One region of the Virgibacillus sediminis genome, then DNA from elsewhere that is predicted to be linked to it. Evidence: riboswitches for the same ligand, from Rfam matches in the RefSeq annotation. Region 1 holds a riboswitch; the other holds the start of a gene.
What was found. Region 1 has a riboswitch for S-adenosylmethionine ahead of ACFODW_RS11615 (PLP-dependent aspartate aminotransferase family protein). Riboswitches for the same ligand answer to the same signal wherever they lie in the genome.
Positions count from the first base shown of each region.

Region 2: it holds a riboswitch for S-adenosylmethionine, as region 1 does, so the genes downstream of both, ACFODW_RS12100 (5-methyltetrahydropteroyltriglutamate--homocysteine S-methyltransferase) here and ACFODW_RS11615 (PLP-dependent aspartate aminotransferase family protein) in region 1, are expected to answer to the same signal.

Region 1 covers NZ_JBHRRZ010000017.1:121,757-126,501, forward strand. The annotation lists gene megL (methionine gamma-lyase) at 1-1,142, opposite strand, end outside; gene rarD (EamA family transporter RarD) at 1,380-2,300, shown strand; SAM riboswitch class I at 2,570-2,691, shown strand; gene ACFODW_RS11615 (PLP-dependent aspartate aminotransferase family protein) at 2,806-4,515, shown strand.
Region 2 covers NZ_JBHRRZ010000017.1:231,010-235,754, reverse strand. The annotation lists gene ACFODW_RS12115 (pyridoxamine 5'-phosphate oxidase family protein) at 1-97, shown strand, start outside; gene ACFODW_RS12110 (D-glycero-alpha-D-manno-heptose-1,7-bisphosphate 7-phosphatase) at 167-691, shown strand; gene metA (homoserine O-acetyltransferase MetA) at 806-1,714, shown strand; SAM riboswitch class I at 1,787-1,894, shown strand; gene ACFODW_RS12100 (5-methyltetrahydropteroyltriglutamate--homocysteine S-methyltransferase) at 1,977-3,086, shown strand; gene ACFODW_RS12095 (TAXI family TRAP transporter solute-binding subunit) at 3,302-4,237, shown strand; gene ACFODW_RS12090 (DUF1850 domain-containing protein) at 4,227-4,691, shown strand; gene ACFODW_RS12085 (TRAP transporter permease) at 4,688-4,745, shown strand, end outside.

The DNA.
Region 1 (4,745 bases):
TCCCAATTCTCCAAGCCGACGGATAAGCGTAGCAGTGAATCGGTGATACCCATCTGTTTCCTTGCTGTTTCCGGCACCACGGCATGGGTCATGGTAGCCGGATGTTGAATCAATGATTCCGCATCGCCGAGACTGACGGCAATTTTGATAAACTGGAGGTTATTGAGAAACCGCTGGGCATCTGCCTTTGTCCCTTCGATCTCAAAAGAAACCAGTCCACCGCCCCGCTTCATCTGCCTTTTTGCAATATGGTGATCTTGATGCTCTTCATCCCCCGGATAATAGATTCGGCTCACTTTGGGATGGCCCTTCAGCTTCGCAAAGACTTTCTCTGCATTATCACAATGGCGATCCATGCGAATCGGCAATGTTTTAAGGCCGCGCAACAGCAGCCAGGCATCAAATGGTGACATCATACCTCCCATATCCTTCCGTGTCGTCATCGCCATCTCATCAAGAAAATCCTTCTTGCCAGCCACCAGTCCTGCAACGACATCCCCATGGCCGCCGATATATTTGGTCGCACTGTGAACCACCACATCACAGCCAAGCTCCAAGGGCCGCTGCAGATAGGGCGAGGAGAAGGTATTGTCCACGATGACAGGGATATTGAATTCTCCGGCCACCTCTGCCACCATCTGTAAATCAATCAGCTTCATCGTCGGATTGACCGGTGTTTCCACATACACAGCCACCGTTTCGGGCCGAATCTGTGAACGGATCTCCTCCTTGGTATCCATTTCAGAAAAATCATGCTGGATATTATACTTTTCCTCGAGCATCGTCAGCAGGCCAAATGTGCAACCATACAGGCCGGAGGAACAAAGAATATGATCATTCGCCTTTGTCAATGAGACAAGCACCGCAGAGACCGCCGCCATGCCAGTGGCAAATGCCAGCCCCCGCTCCGCTTTTTCCAGTGCGGCAATACGCTCCTCCAATACGGCAACCGTTGGATTTCCAAGCCTCGAATAGACAAATCCCTCCTCCTCTCCGGAAAAACGCCGTTCCCCCTGTTCTGCCGTATCAAAGGTATATGTCGAAGTCTGGAACAACGGGACCGAAAGACTGCCCAGCATTTCTTTGGAGTCATATCCTTCATGAATCACTTCTGTCTCGAACCTGTTCGTTTTATCTGCCATCACGGAACCCCCCGGGCTAGTTTTGAAAAACATATCTACTACTATTCTATTCTGGAAATCTGATTTTTGAAAGCGTTTTCTATAAATTATTCAATCTTGCCTATTGCTTTTATTTATATTTGCTCCTAAACTTGTCTTATTTGCTCGTCGTACCATGAATCCACCTGTCTCAGCAGGCAGTAAAAAGAAAGCAGCTCCCTGCGCAGAGGGAGTTTTTACATAGAGAGGAGTCTTACCATGAAAGACAACCAGGAAAAGCTTGGAATCCTGTATGCGACGGGAGCCTATTTCTTATGGGGCTTCCTGCCGATTTACTGGAAATTGGCAGATCACGTGCCTGCAGGCCAGGTCCTTGCCCACCGCATTATCTGGGCCTTCGTATTTATGGCTGCTGTGATCATGCTTACCGGAAAACGGCATACCATTCTCCAGGAGGCCAAGTCCATTATCCAACACAAAAGGCAGTTTTGGGGGATCACAGCCGCTTCCGTCCTTATCAGCCTCAACTGGCTCACATTCATTTGGGCAGTCAACAGCGACCATGTCATCCAGGCCAGTCTCGGTTATTATATCAATCCGCTGGTCAGCATCCTGCTTGGCGTCATCGTTTTGAAGGAACGCTTTACCGGCAGCCAGCTGCTTTCTTTCATCTTGGCAGCCGCGGGCGTTCTCTACCTCACCGTCAGTTACGGTGTATTCCCATGGGTATCTCTGATTCTCGCGTTCACCTTTGCCTTTTATGGCCTGCTGAAAAAAATGGTCCGGGTAAGCACTATGGCGGGGCTGACCATCGAAACGCTGATCGTCACACCGATCGCCCTTATCTATCTATCTCTCATCACGGACAATTCTTTTACCTGGGCAGAACCTTTATCAGCAACAAACCTTGTCCTAGTCGGTAGTGGAGCCGTCACCGCCATTCCCCTGCTGCTGTTTGCCAGTGGAGCCAAGCAGATTCCGCTAGCTATGGTGGGATTTTTGCAGTATATCGCACCGACACTCATGCTGCTGTTAGGTGTATTCCTCTATCAAGAGCCATTTACCCAGGCACATCTCGTAGCCTTCCTCTTGATTTGGACTGCACTGATCATCTACATGGCGTCCACCTACAGAAGGAATCTTCGGACGAAAAGGTCCCAGAGTCCATTACCTAAATAAAAAGAGCGATCTTTTTATTGCTCCGATTCAGATGGGGGTCGCACGAGTGAGGTATCTCGAACGTCCGGGCGATATTTTCACGCTCCTGCTGATTCCCCGTACGTCCGAGCGATATCTCCGCTCTCCTGCTGATTCCCCGAACGTCCGGGCGATATTTTCACGCGCCCCTCCCGCTAACTAAAGCATCATCTCACAATTAATTTTCTAAATCTATTGACATGACTGTAAATTAAAGTCTATAATGTTTAGTAATTTAGTAAGATTAATATCTCTTATCACGAGTGGTGGAGGGAATAGGCCCCGCGAAGCCCGGCAACCGTAAAGCGAGTGTACAACTTGCCTTTAAAGGTGCTACATCCTACAGATCCATATCCGATCTGGAAGATAAGAGGAGGACCGGTCGATAACCACAGCCCTCTTCTTAGGAAGAGGGCTTTTTTATCTCCTTCCTCCATCTTCGGGAATGGTAACCATCAGTTAACTCAAAACCAAGGAGGAATTATTTATGTCTCAATTTCATTCATTCAACCCGGAAACCGTATTACTACATGGAGGACAGCAGCCTGATCCTGCAACAGGTTCCCGTGCGGTTCCGATCTATCAGACTACTTCTTATGTTTTCCGTGATACCGAACATGCGCAGAATCTTTTCGGCCTGGCAGAACCGGGCAACATCTACAGCCGGATTATGAATCCGACCGTAGACGCCTTTGAGCAGCGGATGGCCCAGCTGGAGGACGGTGTCGGTGCGGTAGCTACGTCTTCCGGGATGGCTGCGATTACTTTATCGATCCTCAATCTGGCCAGCTCAGGCGATGAAATTGTCGCCGACAGCAATCTTTACGGCGGTACATACAATCTGTTTGCCAACACCCTGCCACGCTACGGCATCGATGTAAAATTTGTAGATGGAACCGATCCGGAAGCAATTCGCGCCGCCATCACGAAGAAGACGAAAGCCGTATTTGGAGAAATCATCACCAACCCAAGCCTGTATGTATTCGATGTTGAGAAGGTTGCCGAAATTGCGCATGAGCATGAGATCCCGCTGATCATTGATAATACATTTGCCACTCCATACGTAGCCAAGCCGCTTACATGGGGAGCCGATATCGTCGTCCATTCAGCAACCAAATGGATTGGCGGCCACGGCACGACTATCGGCGGGGTTGTTGTCGACGGCGGACGCTTCAATTGGGACAACGAACGATTCCCTGGATTTACAGAACCGGATGAAAGCTATGCCGGCCTTCAGTATAAAAACTTGGGCCCTGCCGCTTTCATCACCAAACTGCGTGTGCAGCTCCTGCGCGATATCGGTGCTTCCTTAAGCCCGCAGAATGCTTTCCTTCTTTTGCAAGGATTGGAGACCCTGCATCTGCGCATTGAACGCCATACAAAGAATGCAGAAGAAGTAGCCTCCTATCTGGAGAAGCATCCTGCTGTTGAATGGGTCAGCTTCCCAGGCCTAAAATCCCATCCATCACATGAGCTGGCGAAGAAGTACTTTGCATTTGGCTATGGCTCGGTGATCACATTCGGTATAAAGGGCGGCAGAGATGCAGGAAGGACACTTATTGATAATGTAGAACTCTGGTCCCACGTGGCAAATGTAGGGGATGCCAAGTCGCTGATCATCCATCCTGCCTCCACCACGCACCAGCAGCTGACAGCGGAAGATCTGCAGAAGAGCGGGGTAACAGAAGAATTGGTACGCCTCTCCGTCGGCATTGAATCGCCGCAGGATGTACTGGCAGATCTGGACCAGGCCATTTCCAAAGCTACCGGCGAACAGGGATTGCATGATTCCAATGAACAGAATGCTGTCAAGTGGCTGCTCGCTTCCCCATTTGACCGGAGCGGCGGCGCTGTACGCAAAAAAGTGATTGTTGCACTAGGCGATCACCCATCCAGCAGCAAATTGAAAAATCTCGGTTTTGAGGTAATAGCTGTCAACGATGCTTCCGACCTCGGCGAAGATATTGAGGCAGTCGATGCCATCCTGGCTGACGGGAAACAGCTTTCACAAACAGCCGTCGACCAGTTCATCAATAAACAAGCTAAAATCATCTGGGTCGACAACCCGGGGGATGCGGAAGACGCATTGGAAAACGCCAAGGCGGCAGGCCTTACAATCATCAGCGATAAGAATGCTTATGAAGAGGCAGTACAGTTGAGAAACAACCGTTCGGCACACAGGACAGTGGAAGTGTAAACCAGGCTGGTAATAATGAATCCCACCGATCAACCTGTACCGCACCATACAAATCAGGGGACGCTGCTCTACGGAGCTCATCCCCTGATTTTTTCATTGAAATCGAGGATTTCCATGCTTCCGGCAGATGTTTAAATTCCATTCATACGGGAAACATACATGATAGCCCATGAAAGACCGCCTTTTCCCAAGGCGTTTTTTTAATTTACCTATCATTAGATTCAGCTATT
Region 2 (4,745 bases), 110 kb from region 1:
ACCCGACGATCCGAATTATGTGGTTCTGGAAATAGAGCCTATCGGTATCCGCCTAATGAATAAAACGGGTCAGCCGCCACAAGAACTGGAATTATAATACGGATGAGAGGTTGGGATAAAAAACGTTTGTCTCAGCCTCTTTTACTGGACGAAAGGAGAGTCTGCATTGTCCAAAGGAATATTTCTTGATCGGGACGGGGTCTTGAATGAAGTGCTTACGGACCGTGTCCAATTCGTTAATAGTCCGGAAGATTTTTATTTGCTGCCTGGGGTTGGAGAGGCAATTCATCTGCTGAATAAAGCGGGGTTCAAGGTGTTTGTGGTGACAAACCAGGGAGGAGTGGGACTTGGCTTTATGGCGAAAGAAGCATTGATAGAAATACATAACAAGATGCAGCAGGATCTGCACGAGTACGGAGCAGTGATTGATGATATTGCTTACTGCCCTCATAAACCGCATGCAAACTGTGCATGCCGGAAGCCGAAACCCCAGATGATTTTAGATTTGGCTGAAAAGCATCAGGTTGATATAAAGGAAAGTTTTATGGCCGGTGACCGGGAACCAGATATCCAGGCCGGGAAGAAGGCGGGAGTAAGGACTATTCTGATAGGAGACGGCATTTTGGACGGTGTTGATGCTGATTATGTATTTCCCGATTTACTGTCTGCAGCAAAATGGCTTACAGCATAAATTTAGGTGGAAAATTAAGTTTCCCTATTTTATTCCAGCCGAAGCTGTTGCGGGAATTTTGCATTATCTTTATAATAGTAAGCATTATCTGAGCATACACAGGGGGAGATGCTGTTGCCAATAAATATACCAAAGGAACTGCCAGCAACTGAAGAGCTGAGGCATGAAAAGATATTTGTAATGGATGAGGATCGTGCCAGATCACAGGATATCCGTCCGTTGAATATCCTTATCGTCAACCTCATGCCAGAAAAGGAAAGAACTGAACTGCAGCTCCTTCGTCTGCTTGGCAATACGCCGTTGCAGGTGAACATTTCCTTTCTGAGGATGAAGACACATGAAGCGAAGAATACTAGCAAATCTCATTTAGACACGTTCTATGAAACATTCGGAGAGGTAAAGGACCGCCGCTTTGATGGAATGATCATAACCGGAGCACCCATTGAACACCTTGAGTTTGAAGAAGTGGACTATTGGGACGAATTGACAGAGATCATGGAGTGGAGCAAGAGCAATGTCACTTCCGTACTGAATATTTGTTGGGGGGCACAGGCTTCCTTGTATTATCATTATGGAATCAACAAGTATCCGCTGCCGAAGAAGCTCTCCGGCATCTATCAGCACCGGGTTTCCGACCAGACCATCAATCTGGTCCGTGGGTTTGAGGATATCTTCAATGCCCCTCATTCCCGCTATACTGCCGTTTCCATGGAAGATATAGAGAAAGACCCGCGCCTTCTGCTGCTGTCTTCTTCCGAAGAGGCGGGCGCTTTCATAATTTTATCCAAGGATGAGAAGCATATCATGGTTACGGGCCATTTGGAATATGATGCAGATACGCTTGCAGAAGAATATGCCCGCGACTTGAGCAAAGGGCTTGATATCAGCATACCTGAGAATTATTTTCCGAATAACGATGTAAACCAGCATCCTTTGAATACATGGAGGTCCCATACACATCTGCTGTTCTCTAATTGGCTCAATTATTATGTCTATCAGCAGACACCATATCAATGGGATTAATCAACCCCTTTGCTTTTAGAGGAAAAAATGCTATCATACTAGATATGAAAATACAGACAATTAAATGAATTGTTCTTATCCGGAGAGGCCGAGGGACTGGACCAATGAAGCCTCAGCAACCTGTTTTTCCCGACAAGGTGCTACTTCCAGCAAGTCGTCTGGCGGCTTGAATGATAAGAGGGATGAATTGCTTTATGCAGGGTCTCTTCTTATGCGAGAGGCCCTTTTTCATTATTACACCATAGAAGGAGAGGGACGAATCATGGCAGTAAAGTTAGAGAAGAAGGCTCCTTTTAAAGGGGATCATGTAGGAAGTCTGCTGCGGCCGGAGCGCTTGAAGCAGGCAAGATTGCAACATGCAAATGGAGAAATTACAGCAGAACAGCTGCGGAAGGTCGAAGATGAAGAGATCATCAAGTTGGTGGAGAAGCAGAAGGAAGCAGGGCTGCAATCCATCACGGATGGCGAATTTCGCCGTTCCTGGTGGCATTTTGATTTCCTTGAAAACCTTGTAGGGGTAAGGGGATACGACCCAGGATCTGGGCTGAGCTTTAAAGGGATTGAAACAAAGTCCTATATTATCAAGGTAGAGGATAAGGTGGATTTTGATGAAAGGCATCCCTTCCTGGAACATTACAAGTTTTTGCATGAGCAAGTAGGAGAAAACCATGTACCTAAAATGACCATACCAAGTCCGAACATGCTTCTCCTGCGAGGAGAAATTGACGAGGATACATATGGCGTGGAGGACATTCTGCCGGATTTGACCAAAGCTTACAAGAAGGCCATCCGCGCATTCTATGATGCCGGCTGCCGCTATTTGCAGCTGGATGACACTTCCTGGGCAACTTTCTTATCTGAGAAGGGTCTCCAATCCCTCCGCGACAAGGGGTATGACCCGGAGAAGCTGCAGGAACTGTTTACCCGTGCGATTAATGAATCATTGGAAGGCCGTCCGGATGACATGCTGATAACCATGCACATCTGCCGAGGCAACTACCGTTCCCACTATTTCAGTGAGGGGTCTTATGATGCGGTTTCTGAAATTATTTTCAGTAAACTTCAAGTTGATGGGCTGTTCCTTGAATTTGATGATGAACGTTCTGGTGGATTCGAGCCCCTCAAGCATGTGAATAGAGATGACTTGCATGTGGTCCTCGGACTCATTACTACTAAGTTCGGCGAGCTGGAAGACAAGGAAGAAGTGAAACAACGCATTTCCAAAGCTGCTGAGTATTTGCCGGCCGACCAGTTGGCCCTCAGCCCGCAATGTGGATTTGCTTCTACTGAAGAAGGTAATGATATTACTGAGGAACAGCAATGGGAAAAAATCCGCCATGTCCTCGACATTGCCAAGGATGTATGGAAATAATAGATATTAAGAAAAGCAGGCTGCACTGGAAATTACTATTCCGGTGCAGCCTGTTTTTTTGTATATATATCGGGTAATATTTAACAAATTCAAAATAATGGTAAGTTACTTCCCAATTGAAACCGTTTGCTGTATACTATTTTTGGAATCTTATAAAGGGGGTAATAGAATTGTTACGAAATAAAATAGGTTTGGCATTAGGGGTATTGGTTTTGATGCTGCTTGCTGCCTGTGGCGGTGGGAATGAAGAATCAGGCGGTGAAGCAGGAGGCAATGGAGAAGGACTCGATACAAATATCGTCACCATCGCGACTGGTGGTTCTTCCGGTCCATACAACATTATTGGCACAACCTTGGCGGAAACATATAGTAATGAATTCGGAATTAATTCAAGAACACAGACCACAGGAGCTTCCGTGGAAAACGTCAACTTGATGAAAGAAGATAAAATTGAAATGGCTTTCACCATGAGTGATGTTGTGAGTCAGGCAGTCGAGGGGACGGGGAACTTTGACGCACCGATTGAGAAAGTCAATCAGATAGCAGCATTATACCCTAACTATGTACAAGTAGTGACTACAGCCGATTCTGGAATAGAAACCCTTTCAGACCTGGAAGGAAAACGGGTAGCGGTTGGCGACCAAAACTCCGGTGTAGAGGTGAACGCCCGTAATCTTCTGAAAGGACATGGGATAACCTATGACGACTTGGAAGTTGATTATTTAGGGTATGCTGAAGCAGCCGATGGACTGAGGGCAGGTCAATTGGATGCCGCTTTCCTGACCAGTGGGCTTCCTAATGCTTCCCTGTTAGAGCTTTCCGAATCACTGGACATCCGGCTGGTAACCATCAAACAGGAAGATGTAGAGGAAATCGCCCAGGATCAGTCCTATTTTGTACCAATGGAAATACCGGCAGATACGTATGGCAATGAGGAAGCAGTTCCAACAGCTGCCATCATGAATGCTTTGATTGTACGCGAAGATATGAGTGAAGAGGATGTCTACAAGTTGACAAAGGCATTCTTTGAAAACCTGGATTCTTTGGAAAACTCCCACCAGGCAGCTTCTGACATTTCCTTGGAAGAAGCCCAAGAAGGACTTGTAGCACCACTCCATCCAGGAGCCGAACGCTATTATAATGAACAGTAAGTGGATGAAATGGGGCGCATGGTTGATTGTGCCCTTTTTTTTCCTGTTTTTCAAACTACCTGTGATTGGGCTGGAAGCGGATAACACGGTCTACTATTTGAAAGAACCGGCTTTTCAGCTGAAATGGATTCATTCTGTGGAGAAAGAAGAATGGTTTGAAACATATGAACGGCATGGCAGCAAGCTTATGCTGACAGATACGCTGTTCAAGACATTTGGTGCCGGGACTCCTTCAGACGGAGAGGTGATCCGCAATCAGGATGGATTTGTCCATATGAAGGTGGAAAGGAAAATGGATGAAGTGAACTTGGCTGTTTCCAAGGATGCAGAAACTCGTTTGGAAACAAAAGAGGCTGTTATTCCTTTATATGAGTTGGTTGATCACCATGAGAATTTGCGAATATCTGTACACTATCTTCATGTATGGGAGTATTTGGGAGGGAAGTTTCTATGAAAAAAGACAACAGAGATTTAAATATAGAGAGTATATCCGAGAAAGAGGAAGATA